One region of the Pseudoalteromonas sp. UCD-33C genome, then DNA from elsewhere that is predicted to be linked to it. Evidence: predicted binding sites of a transcription regulator. Region 1 holds the regulator's gene; each other region holds the start of a gene.
The links. Region 1 encodes sigma-54, which starts transcription at its own class of promoters, with help from an activator protein. Its sites were predicted from a motif close to GTTGGCACGNNNNTNGNNT; they were not measured.

Region 1 (5,657 bases):
ACGGATTACGTCAACGATATCATCGATGGTAATACGACCAAGCAAGTGAGCGTTATCATCCACAACAGGCGCTGAAATCCAGTTGTGACGCTCGAACAGTTGCGCTACATCACTTTCATCCATAGAGATTAGGATTGACTCACAGTCTTCATCCATTAAATCACGAACAATTTTATCTGAAGGACTGGTCAGCAATGTAGTTAATGAAAGCGCGCCTAAAAAGCAGTTATGCTTATCAACTACATATAAGTCATCGGTACCCTCTGGTAGCTCACCTCGTAAGCGTAAATAGCGCAGTACAACATCGAGAGTAACGTCAGGACGAATGGTGACCGTATCGCTGTTCATCAAGGCACCGGCTGAGCGCTCTTGATAAGAAAGTGCTTGAGTTGCTCTCTCTCTATCTTGCGAATCCATGGCACTGACAACGTCTTGATATACGGTATCAGGAAGACTACGTAAAACCTCACCTAAGTCATCGTCGTCCATATCTTCAGTGGCAGCAGCAATGTGCTCAGGCTCCATCTGGGCAATAATGCCAAGACGTACATCTTCAGAGAGTTCTTCTAGAACATCACCACGGACATCTGGATCAACCAGCTGCCAAAGCATACGACGAATTTTATGGGGAGAAGATTCAAGTAAAAGGGCTGTATCACAAGGTGCCGTTTTGGCTAACATACCGCGCACTTGAACAAATTGACCACTATTGAGTGACTTGGTCACTTGTTTGAGTTGTTGTAGTGGGTAATCTTGTTCAAAGGCTTCTGGCATTGGCGTCCTTACAACTGAAAAAAGTTTAAATAGGCTAAGCAAATACAGCATAGTTGCTTTGTAGTGTATTTGCAGAGATATCGTCGCACTGCGATAAATTTATTAAGAGTTTTGTAATTTAGAAAAGCGAGCGATATAAAAGTAGGATATTTAAAGGGAATTTTAAATATCCGAATTAAGTTTACCGTAAACCTTGAAGTCTTAGCAAATGCTATTCTTGCTCGTGGAAGCGTTGTGCAATTAATTCGCCGATTGCCGTTAATGCAGCATCGGCGTCAGGGCCTTCGCACACAACGCGAACTTCTTTACCCTGACTACTTTCAAGTAGCATTAATGCTAACACGCTGTCGCCTTCAGCTTCTTTATCATCTTGATAAAGCGTAATTTTGGCATCAAATTGCAGTGCTAATTGCGCTAAAACAGTAGCAGCACGAGCATGTAAGCCAAGTTTGTTTTGAATTAAAAAGGTATCTTCAGCGTGCATTGTTGGTGCCTAATTAAATGTCTTGTTCGCGGTGGCGAATTTTTACATTAGCATGGCTTTTGGCAAAGCTCTCACCAATTGTTTGCGCTAAGTAAACAGAGCGATGCTGGCCGCCGGTGCAACCAATAGCAATGGTCAGGTAACTGCGGTTATTACGCTCTAAATGTGGCAACCAAGTTTGCACAAAGGTTTGTATTTGCCAAGTGAACTTTTGCACTATGCTGTGGCTAGCTAGGTAATCTTTTACTGGTTGATCAAGGCCAGTTAGTGGCTTTAAATCAGGTTCCCAGTGTGGGTTAGGTAAAAAGCGTGCATCAAAAACGTAGTCAGCTTCTTTTGGAATACCATGCTTAAAGCCAAACGACATAAAAGTAATAATTAGCTTTTTATCTTTTTTACCTAAAATCTTTTCGCGAATTGATTCTGCTAACTGATGAACACTTAGATCAGTGGTATCAATCATAAAGTCAGCGCGAGTGATCAACACATCAAGCAGGATTTTTTCTTGTTTAATGGCCAGATCAAGCGGCAAAGAATCAATAGATAGTGGATGCAAGCGGCGTGTTTCTGAAAAGCGCTTGATCAGAGTTTGGTCATCACTGTCTAAATAGAATAGTGTTGGGTTTGCGAAACCTGGCAGGTACTCAAGAATATCATTAAATTCTTGCTGCTCTTTCGGTAAGTTACGTACGTCGATACTGACCGCTATTTTATCGTAGTTATCAGACACACTACGTACGAGCGAAGGCAGTAAATTAACCGGAATATTATCAACGCAATAATAGCCTAAGTCTTCAAGTACTCGTAAAGCGACCGATTTACCTGAGCCTGAGCGACCGCTGATAATTATTAATTCCATTTATGCCTCTGCTGATATGACCTGAAACAGTTGCTGATCGGTAGTAGCACTACGCAGCTGTTTACAAAACTCTTTATCTTTAAGTCTATCAGCAATTGTTGATAAGGTCTTTAGGTGAAGCTGACAGTCACCATCTGGTACGATGAGTGCCACAAAAATATCAACTGGACGATTATCAATTGCATCAAAATTAATAGGGGATTCACTCACTATCACAAATGCATGAGGCTCATCTGCGCCGCTCATTCGGCCATGTGGAATAGCAATACCTCGGCCAATGCCGGTGCTACCTAGTTTTTCTCGGTTGAGTAAAGCATCTAGGATATCTTGTTGCGATAAATGAGGAAGCTGCTGGTGGGCCAGTTCGCTGATATATTCAAGAATTCTTTTTTTGCTATTAAAAAGGACCGCAGCTTTGCTGCAGTCCTGGTTAGTAAGTGAACTTAGTTTCATAATTTAATGTCGAGCTAATTTCTCTTTGTGTTTAATGACTTGGCGATCAAGTTTATCGACCAGTGAGTCAATGGCTGCGTACATATCTTGATGTTCTGTAGAAGCGAATAATTCGCCTCCGTTTACATGTAAAGTTGCTTCTGCTTTTTGGCTTAATTTTTCTACATCTAGAATGACATGAACATTATTAATATGGTCAAAATGCCTTTCTAGTTTCGCAAACTTGGTGTTTACATAGTCTCTTAATGAATCTGTGATTTCTACATGACGACCAGTTAAATTTAGTTGCATAAGCATTTTTCCTTCTATGTAAAACGTCTAAATCAGACTCTTACGCTGATTAGACGGAGGTATTGCTAGAGACTCACGATATTTTGCAATTGTACGTCTAGCTACTTTAATTCCTTGCTCAGCCAATATATCTGCAATTTTGCTATCACTCAATGGTTTAGCTGAGTTTTCTGCAGCGACTAACTTCTTGATTAAAGCGCGTATTGCTGTAGAAGAACACTCACCACCATTTTCGGTGCTGACATGGCTTGAGAAGAAATATTTCAACTCAAAAATACCCCGTGGGGTATGCATATATTTTTGCGTTGTTACCCGTGAAATCGTCGATTCATGCATTTCGACCATTTCAGCAACATCATTTAGCACCATCGGCTTCATTGCTTCAGGGCCATGTTCAAAGAAAGCTTGTTGTTGTTGAACGATACAGTTGGTCACCTTTAATAGCGTATCGTTACGGCTTTCTAAGCTCTTAATAAACCACTTTGCTTCTTGTAAGTGAGAACGAATAAATTGGCTGTCGCTACTTGATTTAACTGAGCGAGACATAGCTGCATATTGGCTGTTCACTCTAATCTTTGGCATACAATCTGGGTTTAACTCGACTACCCAGCGACCTTTTACTTTTTTCACTGATACATCAGGTATGACGTACTCAGACTCTTCGCGTACTATGCTATCCGCAGGCTTAGGGTTTAAGCTGTGGATGAGCGTCATCACTTCTTTAAGCTCGTTTTCTTTAAGCTTAGTCTTTTTCATCAAAGTTCGATAGTCGCGACTCGCTAATAATTCGATATGCTCAGATAAAACCATTTTAGTTTCAGCTAAATATGGCGTATCGGCATCGAATTGGCGTAGCTGAATGCACAGACATTCTTGTAAACTGCGCGCGCCAATACCCACAGGATCAAATAACTGAATTCTTTTTAAGACCGCTTCGACTTCATCAAGTTCGATTTCTTCTTCATCGTTATTTTGATTAAAGCTTTCGACGATATCTTCACAGCTTACCGTTAAAATACCTGAATCATCGATAGCTTCTACAATTGCGACAGCAATCGCTTCATCAGTAGGGCTAAATGGCGTGAGCTGTAATTGCCACATTAGGTATTCGTGAAGAGTTTCGGTTGATGCACCTTGATAGATAGACTCATCTTCAGGCATTGGCCCTGATGATGTTGAAGGGGCGGCACTCATGTACTCATCCCAAGTAACATCCATGGCTAAGTCATCGCTTACGGTGTCTTTATTGAGAGCATCACTACTTTCTTGCTCGTACTCGCTAGGTGCTTCTTCGGCAGACGCGCTGACTTGCACATCGTCAGACTCCGCTTTTTGCTCATTCTTGCCGGTGCTTTCTTCATTGTAATCCGCTTCTTCCACTTCAAGTAGGGGATTACTATCAAGCGCTTCTTGAATTTCTTGCTGGAGATCCAATGTACTGAGCTGCAACAAACGAATAGCTTGTTGCAGTTGTGGAGTCATTGTAAGTTGCTGGCCCATGCGCAGCTGTAATGATTGCCTCATGTATCCCTAACAATCCTTTTAAAGTTATCGATAACTGTGCAAACACAGTTAAGTCATTATCGATTTATTGTCATTGTTATTAGTCTAGCAGATGCTCTAGTCGCTGGCGTAATGGTTACAGCCTGAATTGCTCGCCTAGATATACATCGCGTACAGTTTGGTCTGCTAATACGTGCTCAGGTGTGCCTGATGCAATTAGCTCCCCATGAGAAACAATGTAGGCTTTTTCACAAACATCAAGGGTTTCTCGAACATTATGGTCAGTAATTAGTACACCGATACCACGATTTTTTAGGTGCTCAATAATTTTCTTTATATCTAACACTGAAATCGGATCAACACCAGCAAAAGGCTCATCTAAAAGAATAAATTTAGGATTAGCGGCTAATGCACGGGCAATTTCAACGCGGCGGCGTTCACCACCTGACAGCGCCATACCTTGGCTATCGCGAATGTGTTGGATGCTGAATTCATCGAGTAAGCTATTTAGTGTTTCTTCGCGACCTGCTTTGTTTAGATCTTTGCGGGTTTCTAAAATAGCCATCAAGTTTTGGTAAACCGTTAACTTTCGAAAAATTGACGATTCTTGTGGCAGATAGCCGATACCTAAGCGGGCACGATTGTGCATTGGCAAAAGGGTAATATCGTTATCATCAATGCTGATTTTACCTTTGTCGCTTGGGACTAGGCCTACAATCATATAGAAGGTGGTGGTTTTACCCGCACCATTTGGGCCAAGCAAGCCAACAATGCTGCCCGCTTCAACTTCAAGACCGACATTTTTAACCACTTGGCGGCCTTTATAGCTCTTAGCTAAAAGCTCTGCTTTTAATGTACTCATGGTTGGCCTTTATTGTCTTTTTTATTTTCAACAGGCACTAAAATAGTGTGTACACGATCTGTTGAGTTTTCGTCTTTTTCAGCACTGATCAGCTGCTGTGCCATATCATAGGTAATGCTTTTTGCTGTCACTTTTTGACCAGCTTGAGTAACTTCAGCTTCACCATTTAAGGTTAAGAAGCGTTTTGCAACATCATAACGAACTTCTTCGGCGCTGGCGCTCATCACGGTGCCATCAGTTTGCTTTTCTTCGAAGTAAGCAGGCTTACCTGTGGCAATAATTAACTCTACTGTACCCTCGGTGTCACCGCCGTGTGCTTCAAGGCGTTCAGCGGTAATACGACGATTACCATGCACGATCTCTACGTTACCTTCAAATATGCCAACGCCATCTTTTAGTTTACCTACTTGGCGATCTGAGCTAATGCTAAT
Region 2 (5,657 bases), on a different contig from region 1:
AAACCACTTGATACTGACTCACGATCAGTACCATGAACCGAAGCAATCTTGGTATTTAAATCACTGATATTTTGGATCAGGTTATTTGCTTCATCTGAAAAGATTTCTAGCTGCTCATTTACTACTGCTTTTTGGTCAACCACAATGCTCGATAACCTGTCCATTTGATCAATCAAATTTTGTGCATCCGTCATGACCAGTGAACGAGCTACTGTTGATGACGGTTGATTTAAGCTTTCTTGTACATTGTTAAAAAACGAATTTACGCTCGTTGATAAGCTGTTTGACTCTTCTGAAAACAAGCTATCTACACGGCTTGCTTCAGTTACAAACTGATCAAAAAACGCTTTATTAGAGGTATCTCTATTTAATTGCTTTTGTGCAAATTCATTTAGTAAGCGATACGTTTCACCACGGCCGACTTGGTTATCGATCATGGTTGTGAACTCAGTACGCTCACGCACATAGCCCTCGGTATTAACGTTGGCGATGTTTTTACTGGTGGTTTGTAAAAGCTCAGAGTTAGCTCTTACACCGGCATTTGCTATGTCATATAAGCTAAATGACATGAGGGTCTACTCCTTAACGTACCAATGAAGCAGCGACGCTTTGAAGCTCAACGCGCTTCAATACCTGCTTAATTTTATCGGCATAATTTGGATCAGTTGCATAGCCTGCTTTTTGTAACGAATCTAAAAAGGCTGCAGGCTCTGCGGTATTATTAAGTGCTTCTTGATAACGTGGGTTTTCATTTAAAAAATCCACAAAGTCGTTCACACTGTCTTTAATCGATTGATAAGAGCGAAAACTTGCTTGCTTTTTAACTGGCACACCTTGTTCAAACTCAAGCGTGACTTTGCTTGCTTTATCACCTTGCCAGCTCCTATCCGATTTAATATTGAATAAGTTGTTACTACTTGTGCCATCAGCTTTACTGATGATGTGTTTACCCCAGCCCGTTTCAAGTGCTGCTTGAGCAACCATCACAGCTGGGTTTAAGCCAATTTTTTCAGCCGCATTTTTAGCGTGCTCCCAAACAGAGCTAATGAAAGACTCAGCATCTTCAAAGCGGTTTTCTGATTGCTCGTTCGCTGATGTATCCTCGACAGCTTGTGGTTTAGCCTTAGCCTCAGTAGTGCTATTAAGGACACCGCTTGCGCGTTTATCACTATCAAAGTCAGCCGTCGTTCTTAGTACAGAACCTGGTGTAAACTCTTTACCGTCTGGCGAGAGCTGCTGAACAATCAAGTCAGCTAGGCCGAGCGAACCATTTGATGAAAGCTCAACCGACATTTGTTGGTCATGCATCTCTTCAAAAAATTTAACGCCGCTTGAATTAAATGGGCTGTCTTTATCTTCAAACGCTTCATTTGCTTTGCGCATGCTTTTAAGTAGCATCTGAGTGAAGATAGATTCAAATTGTGCCGCCGCTTTTTTCAGCGCCTCTTTTGACGCATCGCTAGAGGCATCACTTTTTAAGGCATTTTGACGTAATGAGTCTAAGTTGCCTAAATCAAAAAAGTTTTGCTTGTCGAGATGATTTGTATCCATCAGCTTTTTGACACAATAGTTAATAATGAAAATTAAAATGCAAAAATTGCGCCAATAAAAAACTTTATAAATGAATGGCTAATAACTGATACAGGAATGGAGTAACTTCAGAGCCAAGATTTTGGCTGATGTTTGTGTGCTAAATGATTTAAGAAATACTAAAACAAAAAACGCGCTCGAAAGCGCGTTTTAATTTAAATGATAACCAGTTGCCCGTTTATCGCCCCCGCTTCTTTTAAAGCTTCAAGGATTGCCATTAAATCACCCGGTGCGGCCCCAACTTCATTGATTGCACGCACGAGATCATCAAGATTAACACCCGGGTTAAATACAAAAGCACGTGAATCATCTTCGTTCACATCAATAATACTTTGATTGGTAACGGTAGTTTCACCATCACTTAAAGCATTTGGCTGTGACACATTTTGCTGCTCAGCAATGGTGACCGTTAAACCACCATGTGTAATCGCCGCTGGCTGTAGCTTCACGTTTTTGCCAATCACTATTGTGCCTGTGCGAGAGTTCACAATAATTTTTGCTGCTGTGTCTGCTGGCTTAAACTCTAAGTTTTCAAGTGTCGACAAATAAGCAACACGTTGAGAAGCATCACGCGGTGCTAACACTCGTACTGAAGCTGCATCGATTGCCTGAGCGCTGTCAGGACCCACTAAATCATTAATCGTTTGCTCTAAGCGTTTAGCCGTTGTGAAATCAGGACGATTTAAATTAAAGGTAATGTAGTCACCTTGCATAAACGGGCTCTTAATAGCACGTTCTACAATGGCACCGTTTGGAATACGACCCACTGTGGGTGTGTTAATAATTACACGGCTACCGTCTGCCCCTTCAGCACCTAGACCACCAACGACTAAGCTGCCTTGTGCAATCGCATAGGTATTGCCATCAACCCCTTTTAGGAAGGTTTGTAATAAAGTACCGCCACGTAAACTACCCGCACTACCAATAGATGAAACCGTAATATCAATGGTTTGACCGGGTTTTCTGAATGCCGGTAACTCTGCATGTACAGCCACAGCGGCAACATTTTTAATCTTAGGTTTTAAGCTATCAGGTAAGGTAATACCAAAACCATTCAGCATAGCTTTAAAGCTTTGTTGAGTAAATCGGCTTTGTTCACCTGTGCCGGGCAAACCGACAACCAAACCATAACCCACTAATTGGTTTGCGCGCACGCCCTCAACCATAGATACATCTTTGACTCGCTCAGCCTGTGCAGAAAACTGCAGGCTAATTAAGCAAAGAGCGATGATGTATTTAAACCCATTCATGACTTTATTCCTCTAAAATGGGAAAAGCGAACTACTAAAGAAACGAGACAGCCAACCTGCACTTTGCGTTTCTTGAATTTGCCCTTTACCTGAGTATTGAATTCGCGCATTAGCAATACGGTTTGATGTGACCGTGTTATCTGCTTGAACATCTTCAGGACGAACTAAACCTTCAAGGCGAATAAATTCTTCACCGGTGTTCAAAGTGAGCCATTTTTCACCGCGAATAACCAAATTTCCGTTCGGTAGAACACGCATCACATTGACAGATATATCACCAAATAAGCTATTTGATTGGTTAGACTTTGAATCACCTTTAAACGATGCCCCAGAACCAATACCAAACTGAATGCTATCACCGCCAATGTTAACTGGATTACCGCCAAGCCCAATAACAGGGTCTAAACTAGCGTCCGTTTCTTTGTCGGTTTCGGTTTTTGCCGCTTTGGTGGCTTGCGTTGATTCTTGCAATTTAACCGTGATGATATCACCCGCGCGCAATGCCTTTTTATCTGAGTACAAGTCATCTGCTGAATAACTATCAAACAACGAACCCGTTGGTACCATTGGCTCTGTTGTTGGCTCCGGATACATAGGCGCATAGTAAGGGTCATCCTGAACCACATGATGATTTTGCGTTGTCATACAACCACCCAGCATTAATGCTGCCGATGTGACTAAGATAATGTTACGCATGCTGCCTCCTACCCATTAAAGCTGTTGATTGATGTAACTAAGCATTTCATCAACCGCTGAAATCACTTTTGAATTCATTTCATAAATTCGTTGCGTTTCGATCAAGTTAACGAGTTCTTCTGTTACATTCACATTAGACGTTTCTAGTGAACCTTGAACCACAGTACCTAAACCATCGATACCTGGGTTCCCTTGCACAGGTGCGCCACTCACAGCAGTTTCTGTGTACAAGTTTTGCCCCATAGGTTCAAGACCCGATGGATTAATAAAGTCACTAATTGTTAGCTGACCAATGACCACGTTCTCTGCTTGCCCTGAAATACGTACCGACACTTCACCGTCTTGCGAAACAGTAATTGATTGTGCATCGTCTGGTACGTTCATTTCTGGCTGTAATGGAAAACCCGCACCAGAAGTTACAATGCGACCATCTTCGTCAGTGGTGAATTGACCATTACGTGAGTATGCAATGTTGCCATCTGGTAATTGCACTTCAAAAAAGCCAGGACCTGAGATCATCCAGTCCAATGAATTTTCTGTGGTAAGCATGTTACCTTGTGAAAAGTTCTTTTGGTTAGCAACCACTTTTGCACCGGCACCAAGCATTAAACCCGATGGCATTTCAGTGTCTTGAGATGAACGGCCACCTGGTTGATTGATGTTTTGATATAGTAAATCTTCAAATACGGCGCGGCTTTTTTTGTAACCGACCGTGCTGGCATTTGCGAGATTATTTGAGATCACCGAAATATCGGTTTGCTGGGCGTCAAGCCCGGTTTTACTGATCCATAATGCAGGATTCATAACTCTACCCTCTCAGTCATCTTAAACAATGCGTAACAGCTGATCTTGACGCTCGTCGAGCTCTTCGGCTGTTTTCATTAATTTAACTTGTAATTCAAATTGGCGTTGATTGCTGATCATGTCGACCATTTCATGCACTGGGTTTACGTTCGACATTTCAAGCGTACCCGACAGTACCTTTACGTTTGGTGAAATATCACAAAAACCACAAAGGTCATTGACCAACATGTCTTCTTTTGGTCGAAATAAACCGTCATTACCTTTTTCAAGCTGAGTGTTATCAGCCTCAATCACTTTTAAGCGATCAACCACTTCCAAAAAGTTAGCTGGCGCACCTTGTGGGCGAACCTGAATAGCACCGTCTTCACTAAACTCAACTTTCTCGATAGGTAATGGCAAAATGATTGGACCACCTTCGCCAATTACTTGACGGCCATGGCTAGTGATCAACGCGCCATCTGGAGTAATGTTTAATGTGCCAGTTTTGGTGTACGCCTCATTGCCTGATGCATCTTGTACACTCAACCAACCACGGTCACTCATCGCGATATCAAGCTCGCGGCCAGTTTCAACAAAACCACCCGATTCCATATTAGATCCAGGGCGTTCTTGCATTGCAAACACCCTAGATGGCAGACCTTCACCGAAGGCTTGCATAGAGCGAGCTTGTGCAAAATCAGCTTTAAAGCCAGTGGTGTTAGCATTCGCAAGGTTGTTGGCCTTGAGTTCAAGACCTCGCAAACTTTGCTTAGCACCCGACATGGCAATGTAGACCATTTTGTCCATAACATTGACTCACTAAAAATACGATAACTAAGAAATGCAATAAAAGTGCCAAAGTAAAATTGACGCTAAAATAGAAGAGAAAAATGAATAATTAGAATGAAAAAAGGCTGCCAATAGAGGGAGCAGCCTTCGTGTCGGATTAAGCTTAGAGCCGTTAAAATTAACGGATCTGTAGGATGTTTTGCTGTAGTGTTGAGTTAACCTCAAGCGCACGTGAATTTGCTTGGAAGTTACGCTGCGCACTGATCAAGTCAACAAGTTCGTTAGTTAGGTTAACGTTTGATTGTTCAAGCGCTGATGAGTTAATTGAGCCTAAAGTACCTGAACCTGGTTCGCCAGCAATAGGTTCACCTGATGTAAGGCTCTTCTTCCAGGCTGTATCACCCACTTGTTGTAAACCCTGTGAGTTCGAAAAGCGTACCATCGCAACTTGACCTAGGAATGAAGTATCACCATTACTGTATGAAGCAACAATTTTACCGTCAGAACCGATATCGATACCTGATAGACGACCTACAGTCGCACCATCTT
Region 3 (5,657 bases), on a different contig from region 1:
CAAGGTCAGGATTACCATCCCACTCAGGTTGGGATATTAGTTGCGACACATAGCGTAAGTCACTAGCAAATACACTCACAAAAATGATGCAATGCGCAATGAACAAGCCTAGATAGCCATATTTCTTTGCAGCAAGAACTGTTATCGCTAACCATCCGAGCCAGTAATAAAACTCATACCCAAAAAACATTTAATCTTCCATTCGATCTGACAGCTGAGAGCTGAGAGCTGAGAGCTGAGAGCTGAGAGCTGAGAGCTGAGAGCTGAGAGCTGAGAGCTAATCATACAACAAAAAACCGCCGTATTTTTCAATACGGCGGTTTTAATTTTGTAAAACTAAAAGACCTTATTAGTCTTTAGCTTGACGGCTCGCACGCTTACGCTCACTTTCAGTTAAGTGACGCTTACGGATACGGATGTTTTCAGGTGTCACTTCCACTAACTCGTCATCATCGATGAACTCAATCGCTTGTTCAAGCGTGTAGTTTAGTGGTGGAACAAGTGTTTGTGCTTCATCTGTACCAGATGCACGAACGTTTGTAAGTTGCTTACCTTTAAGCGCGTTTACTGTTAGGTCGTTGTCACGGCTGTGGATACCGATAACCATACCTTCGTAAACTTCAACACCGTGACCGATGAATAACTTACCACGGTCTTGTAAGTTGAATAATGCGTTAGTAAGTGCTTTACCTGTTGCGTTTGCAATCATTACACCATTCTTACGAGCACCGATAGTACCGCCTTTGTGTGGACCATAGTGATCGAATGTGTGGTAAAGAAGACCAGAACCAGACGTTAATGTCATGAACTCAGTTTGGAAACCAATTAAGCCACGGCTTGGGATCATAAAGTCCATACGTACACGGCCTTTACCATCTGGAGACATGTCTGTTAGTTCACCCTTACGAAGACCAATTTGTTCCATGATAGAACCTTGGTGCTCTTCTTGACAGTCGATTGTAAGTGTTTCGTATGGCTCTTCTTTTTGACCATCAACTTCACGAAGGATTACTTGTGGACGAGATACAGCAAGCTCGTAACCTTCACGACGCATGTTCTCGATTAAGATACCTAAGTGTAACTCACCACGACCAGAAACACGGAAGCTATCTGGGTTGTCAGTTTCTTCAACACGTAATGCAACGTTGTGAACAAGCTCAGCTTGTAAACGCTCAAGGATGTTACGTGAAGTTACGAATTTACCTTCTTTACCAGCAAATGGTGATGTATTTACAGAGAACGTCATTGTTACTGTAGGCTCATCAACACTTAGCGGTGGTAATGCTTCAACGGTATTTACATCACAGATAGTGTCTGAGATTTTCAGCTCACCAAGACCTGTGATAGCAATGATGTCACCCGCGCCTGCAGACTCTGCTTCATGACGCTCAAGACCTAAGTAGCTCATTACTTGGCCAACTTTACCATTACGCTTAGTACCATCTGCACTAACAATTGTTACTTGTTGGTTAGGGCGAACAGTACCACGCTTGATACGACCTACACCGATAACACCGATGTACGAGTTGTAGTCAAGCTGAGAAATTTGCATTTGGAAAGCACCTTCAGGATCTGCATCCGGTGGAGATACTTCGTCAACGATCATCTGGAACATTGGTTCCATGTTTTCTGATGGCTCGTCTAAATCCATTGTTGCCCAGCCGTTGATAGCTGATGCATAGATTACTTTAAAGTCTAACTGTTCATCAGTTGCACCTAAGTTATCGAATAAGTCGAAAACTTGGTCCATAACCCAGTCAGGACGTGCGCCTGGTTTGTCGATTTTGTTGATAACAACAATCGGTGTTAAACCTTGTGCGAATGCTTTTTGCGTTACGAAACGCGTTTGCGGCATTGGACCTTCTTGAGCATCAACAAGTAGTAATACTGAGTCAGCCATCGAAAGTACGCGTTCTACTTCACCACCGAAGTCGGCGTGTCCTGGGGTGTCTACGATATTGATATGGTAGTCGTTCCAAGAGATAGCTGTGTTTTTAGCTAAAATGGTAATACCACGCTCTTTCTCAATGTCGTTTGAGTCCATTACGCGCTCTTCGTTACCGCCGCGCGTTTCTAATGTGCCTGATTGCTCAAGCAGTTTATCAACCAAAGTTGTTTTACCGTGGTCAACGTGGGCGATAATCGCTATATTTCTTAACTTTTCGATGCTCATATTTTTTCTCAGAGAAATTGAATCTCATTGATCCTGCAAGATCTACGCACTCACCTGCGTTTTCACCAGATGTCCCAGCATAGGATTTAAAAGGGCGCATATTATCCCTTAATAATGGCATGGATGAAAGTTTATCCAATATAAATTTATAAACTTTCTTCAAGCTTTTTATAAGTATCTGTTTTATAAATGACAAATTTATGAAAATTAAAGTGAATCTGAGCTCAAAACTGGCGAAATTTTCGTTTTTGAACCATATTTTGGCACTAAATCGTGTTCATAACAGAAAAATTGGCACGCTCAATAATTGTGCAAAACAAGGTCGCACTTTTTACGCACCAGAATGATCTTTTTACGCACCAATTTAGTGCAACAAAAGTTAACAAAACAAAGCCTTGTTTGTTTTTTGTAAGTCTAAACAAGGTGTTAAAAACATGGCACGAAACCAGCTTATATAAGCGAAAAGCAATAATGCAGCAAAAAATAAAACCCAACAATTGGAGGACACATGTCACAATCGGTTTTAGATTTTATCAAAGAAAATGACGTTAAGTTCATTGATTTACGCTTTACTGATACCAAAGGTAAAGAACAGCATGTTTCTATTCCTCATCATCAAATTGATGAAGATTTCTTCGAAGACGGCAAAATGTTTGACGGTTCTTCAATTGCTGGCTGGAAAGGTATCAACGAATCAGACATGGTACTTATGCCTGTTCCTGAGTCTGCGAAAATGGACCCGTTTTCTGAAGAAGCTACACTAATCGTACGTTGTGACGTAGTTGAGCCTTCAACACTTCAAGGTTATGAGCGTGATCCACGTTCTGTTGCAAAACGCGCTGAAGAGTACATGCGTTCTACTGGTATTGCTGACACTGTTTTATTCGGTCCAGAGCCAGAGTTCTTCCTTTTTGATGACGTTAAATACAAATCAGACATGTCTGGTTCTATGTACAAAATCGATTCTGTAGAAGCTGCTTGGAACTCAGATAAAGATTACGAAGGTGGCAACATGGGTCACCGTCCAGGTGTTAAAGGCGGTTACTTCCCGTGTTCTCCTGTTGATTCATCACAAGACTGGCGTTCAGCAACTTGTTTAGTTCTTGAAGAACTAGGTCAAGTAGTTGAAGCTCACCACCACGAAGTAGCAACTGCAGGTCAAAATGAGATCGCAACGCGCTTCAATACAATGGTATTAAAAGCTGACGAAATTCAAGAGATGAAATATGTTATCCATAACATGGCTCACCTTTACGGAAAAACAGCGACATTCATGCCTAAACCAATCGTAGGTGATAACGGTTCTGGTATGCACTGCCACCAATCTCTAGGTAAAGATGGCGTAAACATCTTCGCTGGTGACAAATACGCTGGTCTATCTGAAGAAGCTCTTTACTACATCGGTGGTATCATCAAGCACGCTAAAGCAATCAACGCATTTGCTAACGCATCAACTAACTCATACAAGCGCCTAGTACCAGGCTTCGAAGCACCAGTAATGCTTGCATATTCTGCACGTAACCGTTCTGCTTCAATCCGTATCCCAGTGGTACCGTCTGCAAAAGCACGTCGTATCGAAATTCGTTTCCCTGATCCAACAGCTAACCCATACTTAGCATTCTCTGCAATGCTTATGGCTGGCCTAGACGGTATCAAAAACAAGATCCACCCTGGCGATGCAATGGACAAAGACTTATACGATCTACCTGCTGAAGAAGCAGCTGAGATCCCACAAGTTGCATCTTCTTTATCTGAAGCACTAGCATCATTAGACGCTGACCGTGAGTTCTTAACTCAAGGTGGCGTATTCACTGATGACCTAATCGATGCATATATCGCGCTTAAAGGTCAAGAAGTTGAAAAACTTAACATGACAACTCACCCAGTTGAGTTCGAAATGTACTACAGCGTGTAACACACGCTGTAGCAGAATTATCTAAAAGATAATAAATGTGTGTTCTCAAGCCCGCTCTGCGGGCTTTTTTAATGGTAATTGAGCGGGTTCTACTCTACAGTTTTATTTAGATTAAAAAATGCAGGGTTGCAGGGTGAAAAGCACAACTTTATTGGTACTACCGCTGATTTTTATAAGCTTTTTTGGCTATAGCGCAGCGCAGAAAGTGTATTCTTGGAAAGATAAAAACGGCGTTTTAGTATTTTCTGATACACCGCGCCCTGGCGCTACCGAAGTAAAGATGAATACCCAAAACCTGACCATGCCAGCTACCGACACCAGCATACTTGATAGCGCACCAAGTGCGACACCAGTCAAATTTAAAGTCAGTATTGCTTCTCCTGCTAATGAAGCGACCGTGCGAGAAAATACCGGTTCAGTGTATGTCACCGCCCGAATTAACCCACGCTTTGAAAACGGATTTAAAGTACAACTTTTATTTGATGGCAATCCTCATGGTGCACCAAGTAATAGCACGACCTTTGCACTAAGAGAGGTCGAGCGTGGAGAACACACATTACAAGCTAAACTTTATGATGCTAATAATAAACTCGTTTCGGTTAGCCCAGTCAGCACCTTTTTCATGCACAGAACCTCAATTTATGGCGGAAACTAAGGTTTTTGGCATGACTTCTCGCAAAGTAAAAAGAGTATGCTAAGCTGCACTAAATTGAAACGCACTAAAATGGTGCAACCATGCTCAGTGAAACACATTTTAACTCTGAACTGCTCGACAGTATTTGGAAAAATTTAAGTACTGCTGTCATTTTACTCGACCGAGATTTTAAACTGGTTTATGCAAACGATAGCGCCAGTGAGCTTTTAGGTTTAGGACCCAAGCGCATTATCAACCAACCGTTCGATAACCTATTCAATTACCACTCAATAGACTTAAAACGCATTGCTCAGTATTCGTTGTTCGATGGTGTTGATTGCCACCAGCATAGAGCTGACGTGGTGTTCGTCGATTCTCGCCATGCCAAGCTGACCATTAGCACGCGACGAATAAGCAGCAATGATGAAAATTATATTTTGTTTGAATGCCGCCAAATGGATGATGAAATTCGCCACGATCAAGCTTCGAACCAAATGCATCAGTATCAAGCAGCACGAAATCTAATTCGCGGTTTGGCACACGAAATTAAAAATCCTTTAGGTGGAATTCGCGGAGCGGCGCAATTATTGCAATATGAGGTTGATCAGCAAGAACGTGATCAATGTGCCGAATTAATCATTGAACAAGCAGACCGTTTACGCGAGCTTGTGGACCGCTTACTTGGTCCGAATCAATTGCCACATAAATCCTATGGCAACATTCACCAAGCGTTAGAGTCAGTGATTAAACTGAGCATGTTAGATAACAATGCCAATATCACTTTAGTGAAAGACTATGATCCAAGTATACCGAGTGTATACATTGACCAAAGTAAAATTCAACAAGTGGTACTGAACATTATTCGTAATGCACAACAGGCACTGGTTGATGGTGGCGAGATAAGAATAAAAACCCGCATCAATCATCAACACAGG
Region 4 (5,657 bases), on a different contig from region 1:
ACGATCACCAAGCTTAATATCGCTTTTACCTTTAATTTGCAGCTCATCTAGGGTGGCAAGTAGCTCTGTAAGCTTAAACTGCTGCCCTTTTAGATGCATTGACCCTTTTACATTAAATGCATTAAACGCATTTTCTTTTGCATTAAGTTCAACACCTTGCCAACTCGCAATATTTTTCACTGAGTCACCACTGACAGAAAGAAGCCCTTGCACGTCATTACCCATTTCTGCAATTGCACCTTTAAAATTCAAATCGACTAAGCGTGAATCAACCTCAGTGCTTACATTAAAGGTTTCGCCTTCAATCGCTTTAATAGGTGTATCTAGCGTGACATCTAAATCAAAGCGCTCACCCATATAGGTAATACCGCCTTTTAACTCTAAGGTCTTACGAAGAGAAGGTAATAGGATTGCTAATTCTAAATCGCTTATCTGTTGCTTTGCCCCGGTTTTACCATCTAGATAAGTGAAAGTACCACCGTAGATTGCTACTTCACCAAGTTCGATGTCAAAGTTATCTGGTAAGTTAACAGCGCCAGAACTCTTTTGCTGCTCTGTCTGTGGTTGCTCAGCAACCGCATCAAATAATTGCCAGTTTGCTTTACCATTTTTATCGGTTTCTAACAAAATTGTTGGTTCGTTAATAACGAATTTATCAAGTTTAAACTCACCGCCAAATAACGACATCCACGGGATACGGATAGCAAGTTGCTGCATGCTTGCCATATCTTTTTGTGAGCCTGTTTGCATATTGGCAAAGTGCACATCATTCAATTCGAGTTTTAATGATGGAAATACCGACAGCTTTTTATCGCCATTAATAGTCAGACTACGACCTGTGGTTTGTTCTACTTGCTCCGATACTTTATTAAATATCGCGTCTGTAGGTATTAGGAATGGTGCTGCGACTACCAATGCAATCAGTAATACGAAGATGACACCAACGATTTTCAGTAAGGTTTTCATAATCATCCTTAAAAATGGGCAAACAATGTTCTTATCATAGCGGGAGTTAGGCGCAATTGCATTGCCCAACACATAAAAAGGTTTGTGAACAAGCTTAGGTACAAGAATATGAATCAGCGCTGAAACCATTTGATACCTATAGGTTACAAAAAAATCTTGACCGCATGATACCTTAGGGTTACATTGATACCTGTAGGTTACATTTGAGTTTAAAATAAAAGGAAACGATTATGTCTAAGCAAGATATCAAAACAGAAGAAAAGTTTATGAGTCATAACGCATGGTTTTCAATATTCATGGGAGTCACGTTATTAATTATTAGTGTTTACCCAATGCTCAAGCAAACATCAGCACCGTTACTGTTTATTGGCGGTACCGCATTTTTAGGATCTTTCTTTATGTTTGTAATTAGAGGGGGATTTACATGGAAACTTGGTTATCGCCTTACGTATAAGGATGAATTTTTAAATACGATTGATACCATCGCTTATAAACATGTAGTGCTTGGATTGCTTTCTAGCATGGGGGCTATTTTTTTATTGTCTGATGAACTTGCTTTAAATGTATCTCATAGCATGATGGCCACATTTTACCTTGCTTTGATGTGTTTGATATATGGCGTATCAATTCTTTGGCAAAGTAGAGACTAGGTATAAAAGTGCAAAATAATATCGCTAAATTTCGTAAAGATAAGGGGTTATCGCAGCAAGAACTTGCTGATGCCATTGCAGTATCACGTAAAACCATCAGCACAGTTGAAACCGGCCGCTTTATACCCTCGGTGATTATCGCGTTAAAAATTGCTACTCACTTTGAACTCAGTGTTGAGCAATTATTTACACTCGATGACAATGATTAATAAACCACATCAGCCGCAATCTTACTTATAAATTATCAGTAAGATTGCATCATTCCATTACTTCGGTATGATGCACGACCCTGTTGTTTTTGCACCCTGTGTACTAAAATTAAACAACCCAATTTGGTCAAAACTGGAGTATCGATTAAGCATGAAGAAACTGCTTATTTCACCGTCAAAAATGGCGCTTGGCGAGCAAGAAAGTCAAATTTATCAAAATATCCTCAAGCAAGCCTCTGATATCAGCTTAAACCTTATGGCAGTTAAAGTAGAAAACCACCCTGAAGACTTTTTAGGTTGGTGCTATGAGCTATTAAGTGCAAGCCGTGATCGCATTAACTACGATCTGTTAGAAGATAAGCAATTACCCACTCTTAAAAAACTTCATGACTTATTAATTTCTGCAATCAGTTTTTTGCAGTTAAAAACATTAAGGGTTGCGCCATGGCCTGTTATTGCAGGCTTCATCGAGCAGCATAAAGAGCTTGTAGCCCTTGATGAGCAACTACGCTTAGCTAATTACATTGCCGCAATTAAATCGCAATCCCTAAAAGAGATGATCCCAGAAGACCGTTTAGCGTTTTCAGGTAAACACAGTGCCTCGCTTGATCCAAGCAGCTATAACTTCGACGTTGAATGGTTTGCTTCTACTAAGAACGCAAAAGGTTTCCACCAAATGTTGAGTGATTTGCCAGGTGCATTCGATGAGGCGCTTGTACACATTCCACTTGAGGGTGAAGTAACGCAAGAACATTATCAGCATTTTATGGTTGCTTACTTCATGGCATTTAATGGCAGCGATGAAAAGCCAACGCTTGCTCCTGCTACTCGCTTGCTTGCGATGCGCCGACCTGACGTGTTTACACCAATCGTAAATAGTAAACTTGATGCCCTTTGTGCGGCATTAGGCATTACTAAGCTTAATAACCGTGATTTTGAGCGCTACTGGCAAGATGTTGTCGAAGCAATACATAGCATGCCTTGGTTCAAAATGGCCAGTGCAGCAAATGAGCTTGAACAATCTCTGGTTGAAATCAAAGCCCTATTGCCTAGCTTCTTTTATTATGCAGATAAAAGTACCGCTGATAACTCTAACTATATTAAGTTGTTAAACAAACCTAAGAGTACCACAAGCTCAGCAGGTAAAAAGACCGTACGCCGTGGCAAAGAATCAGCAGAGATACTGGTGGACCGAGCATTAGCAAGTGATGATATCCCTGAACATATCAAAGCTAAGCGCGATTCAATCATCAGTGAAGTTGAAAAAGGCCGCAGTGTTGAAGAAACCATTACTCTAATGCGTGCAATTTTCGGCTAAGTTACTCTCAAATAAGCAAAACCCGGTTGCTTCGCAATTGTGCAACCGGGTTATTTTTTGCACCACACATGTGCGCATGAACAATTCAAATAACCATCCTTTTCACAATTAAACAAGTTTAAAAGCCTGTTTTTAAAGCCTTTAAGCATAAAATATCCCGCTCGGAATTAACTTGGCACAACCAGTGCAATATCGTATCCAGACAACACATAGAAAATGTCCTCAAATAATAACCAGACTGCAATCTGAAAATGGGACAAAATCAACATAACAACAGGATACAGAAACATGCTAAAACTAAAAAAAACGGTCGCAGCAAGCGCCCTTGCGCTATTAACTTTGAGCTCAACATATAGCTATGCAGAAGTTACAGCAAACGCTGCGGCAACTTCAAACTACTTATGGCGTGGTCAAGAGCAAGGCGGTGGTGATGCTGCAATCCAAGGTGGTATCGACTACGCAAGTGAATCTGGCTTTTATGCGGGTACTTGGGTATCGAATGCTAGCTGGGCTGACGACATGACTTACGAGCTAGACCTTTATGCTGGTTTTGGCGGTGAAATCAATGAAACCTTTAGCTACGATGTTGGCTACATTTATTATGCATACCCAGATGCAGCGTCTTACACAGATGCAGACTTCTCAGAAATCTACGGTAGCATTAGCATGGGTAGCTTCACCTTTGGTGCAGCAGTCCTAGCAACATCAGCAGCAAGCGGTGACGGTACAGATTTTGGTGACTCTCTATATTTAAATGCTGACTACAGTTTCCCTGTTGGCAGTACCGGTGCAGAAATGGCCCTACACTTAGGTCATTACTCAGGGGATTTCATTGGTGATGATGACATCATCGACTACGGTGTTTCAGTGTCGAAAGACGGCTTTACTTTCGGTCTTTCAGACAACGACATTGATGGTTCAGATCTAAAAGTGTATGTCGCTTACGCGGTTGACTTCACTTTATAAAGAATGTGTTACTTGCTGCAACACGAAGGGCCGTTAAGGCCCTTTTCTCGTTTTGGGCTATATATTAAGGCACACTATGCCCGGTTGAGCCTTGCCAAATGCGATACCATTGTTCACGGTTCATAGTAAGCTGCTTAGCTTCAACAGCTGATTTAACACGCTCAATATTACCCGTACCAAGTACCACAGACGGTGCACTTGGGTGCATTAACAGCCAAGCATAAACAACTTGATCAATGGCTGTGGCGCCAATTTCAGCACCAACTTGCTCCAACACTGCACGTAAACGCACCGCTTTTTCATCATCACTTGAGAATATACGACCCCCAGCTAATGGTGACCAAAGCATAGGTTTGATATCGAGCAATTGGCATTGGTCTAAGCTACCATCATCAAGGGCTTTCATTTCGTAAGGTGAAAACTCAATTTGATTAGTCACAAGCTCAAAATCTAAACGCGACTGCAACAAGCTAAGTTGCGATGGGGTAAAATTAGATACACCAAAATCAATCACGTCACCATTTGCTTTTAAGGTATTAAATGCTTGTGCCATTTCATCGGCGTTCATTAAGTAATCAGGGCGATGGATAAGTAATACATCTAAACGATCAGTGTTAAAGTTTTTAAGTGACTGCTGTGCTGAGGCAATTATATGCGCGGCACTTGAATCATAATGGTTTGCTTTGCCTTGTAATCCTAGGCTGGCAAACGCAGGCTTAATACCGCATTTAGTGATTATTTTGATTTCATCACGAATACTTGGTTTTAGTTTAAGTGCTTTACCAAATTCGGCTTCACAACCGTATTCACCATAGATGTCAGCATGATCGGTATGTGACACACCCATCTCAATTGCATTTTCTAAAAAACTTAAGCATTGCTGTGGCGTTATCTGCCAATCTAACAAGCGCCAGAATCCTAATACCAACTCATCAATACAACGACCATTGCTATTCACCATAACGACCTACTATTCCTAATAAATTCGACTCAAATTAATCCTTTAACCATATCACAGATTTACTAATCACAGCTGTTAACATACAGTTACAAAACAAATTGCTAATTTGTTACTAAACAGGATATTTTAGTACCTAAAAACAAATGTTATAAAACAAGGAATAAAAAATGAAATCATCAAATGTCATGACCGCATTGGTTGATATTTTTATCAGCCCGAGCAAAGCCTTTAATGGTTTAAAGGAAGCAAAAGGTTGGTCTTTTGTTGCCTTTATTTTACTTGCCGGCATCCTCGCTGCCAGCATGTTTGCTTTTTACAATAAAGCTGACCCGCAGTTTTTAATCGATCAACAAGTGGCTGCTGCCAGTGTTGATGCCACCATTGCAGAACAAAAAATGATTCGCCAAAGCATGGAGCAAACCATAGATATGCAAGTATGGTTTGCTATGTTTGGTGGCATCATTGGTTTGGCTGTTATTAATGCTCTAATGGCAGGCTACTACCTATTTGTATCTAAGCAAGATCCAGAAGCTAACTACGGTTATGGTGCGTGGTATGGCTTTGGTGTGTGGACCATGATGCCAATG

Region 2: a site for sigma-54 is predicted at 1,589-1,607, ahead of flgJ (flagellar assembly peptidoglycan hydrolase FlgJ). Genes of this name have one in related genera too.
Region 3: a site for sigma-54 is predicted at 2,607-2,625, ahead of glnA (glutamate--ammonia ligase). Genes of this name have one in related genera too.
Region 4: a site for sigma-54 is predicted at 3,315-3,333, ahead of AOG26_RS12680 (TorF family putative porin). Genes of this name have one in related genera too.

Annotation. Positions count from the first base shown of each region.
Region 1 is NZ_LJTB01000001.1:616,124-621,780, reverse strand. It holds gene mgtE (magnesium transporter) at 1-774, opposite strand, end outside; gene AOG26_RS02740 (HPr family phosphocarrier protein) at 986-1,258, opposite strand; gene rapZ (RNase adapter RapZ) at 1,272-2,117, opposite strand; gene ptsN (PTS IIA-like nitrogen regulatory protein PtsN) at 2,118-2,570, opposite strand; gene hpf (ribosome hibernation promoting factor) at 2,574-2,861, opposite strand; gene AOG26_RS02720 (RNA polymerase factor sigma-54) at 2,889-4,385, opposite strand; gene lptB (LPS export ABC transporter ATP-binding protein) at 4,501-5,226, opposite strand; gene lptA (lipopolysaccharide transport periplasmic protein LptA) at 5,223-5,657, opposite strand, start outside.
Region 2 is NZ_LJTB01000003.1:257,086-262,742, forward strand. It holds gene flgK (flagellar hook-associated protein FlgK) at 1-569, opposite strand, end outside; gene flgJ (flagellar assembly peptidoglycan hydrolase FlgJ) at 583-1,551, opposite strand; gene AOG26_RS09275 (flagellar basal body P-ring protein FlgI) at 1,746-2,840, opposite strand; gene flgH (flagellar basal body L-ring protein FlgH) at 2,853-3,536, opposite strand; gene flgG (flagellar basal-body rod protein FlgG) at 3,552-4,340, opposite strand; gene AOG26_RS09290 (flagellar basal body rod protein FlgF) at 4,362-5,126, opposite strand; gene flgE (flagellar hook protein FlgE) at 5,287-5,657, opposite strand, start outside.
Region 3 is NZ_LJTB01000010.1:18,251-23,907, reverse strand. It holds gene AOG26_RS20800 (hypothetical protein) at 1-190, opposite strand, end outside; gene typA (translational GTPase TypA) at 350-2,173, opposite strand; gene glnA (glutamate--ammonia ligase) at 2,682-4,088, shown strand; gene AOG26_RS16135 (DUF4124 domain-containing protein) at 4,222-4,743, shown strand; gene glnL (nitrogen regulation protein NR(II)) at 4,824-5,657, shown strand, end outside.
Region 4 is NZ_LJTB01000006.1:10,672-16,328, forward strand. It holds gene AOG26_RS12660 (AsmA family protein) at 1-966, opposite strand, end outside; gene AOG26_RS12665 (hypothetical protein) at 1,197-1,616, shown strand; gene AOG26_RS12670 (helix-turn-helix transcriptional regulator) at 1,625-1,825, shown strand; gene AOG26_RS12675 (hypothetical protein) at 1,977-3,143, shown strand; gene AOG26_RS12680 (TorF family putative porin) at 3,432-4,109, shown strand; gene AOG26_RS12685 (aldo/keto reductase) at 4,174-5,067, opposite strand; gene AOG26_RS12690 (YIP1 family protein) at 5,238-5,657, shown strand, end outside.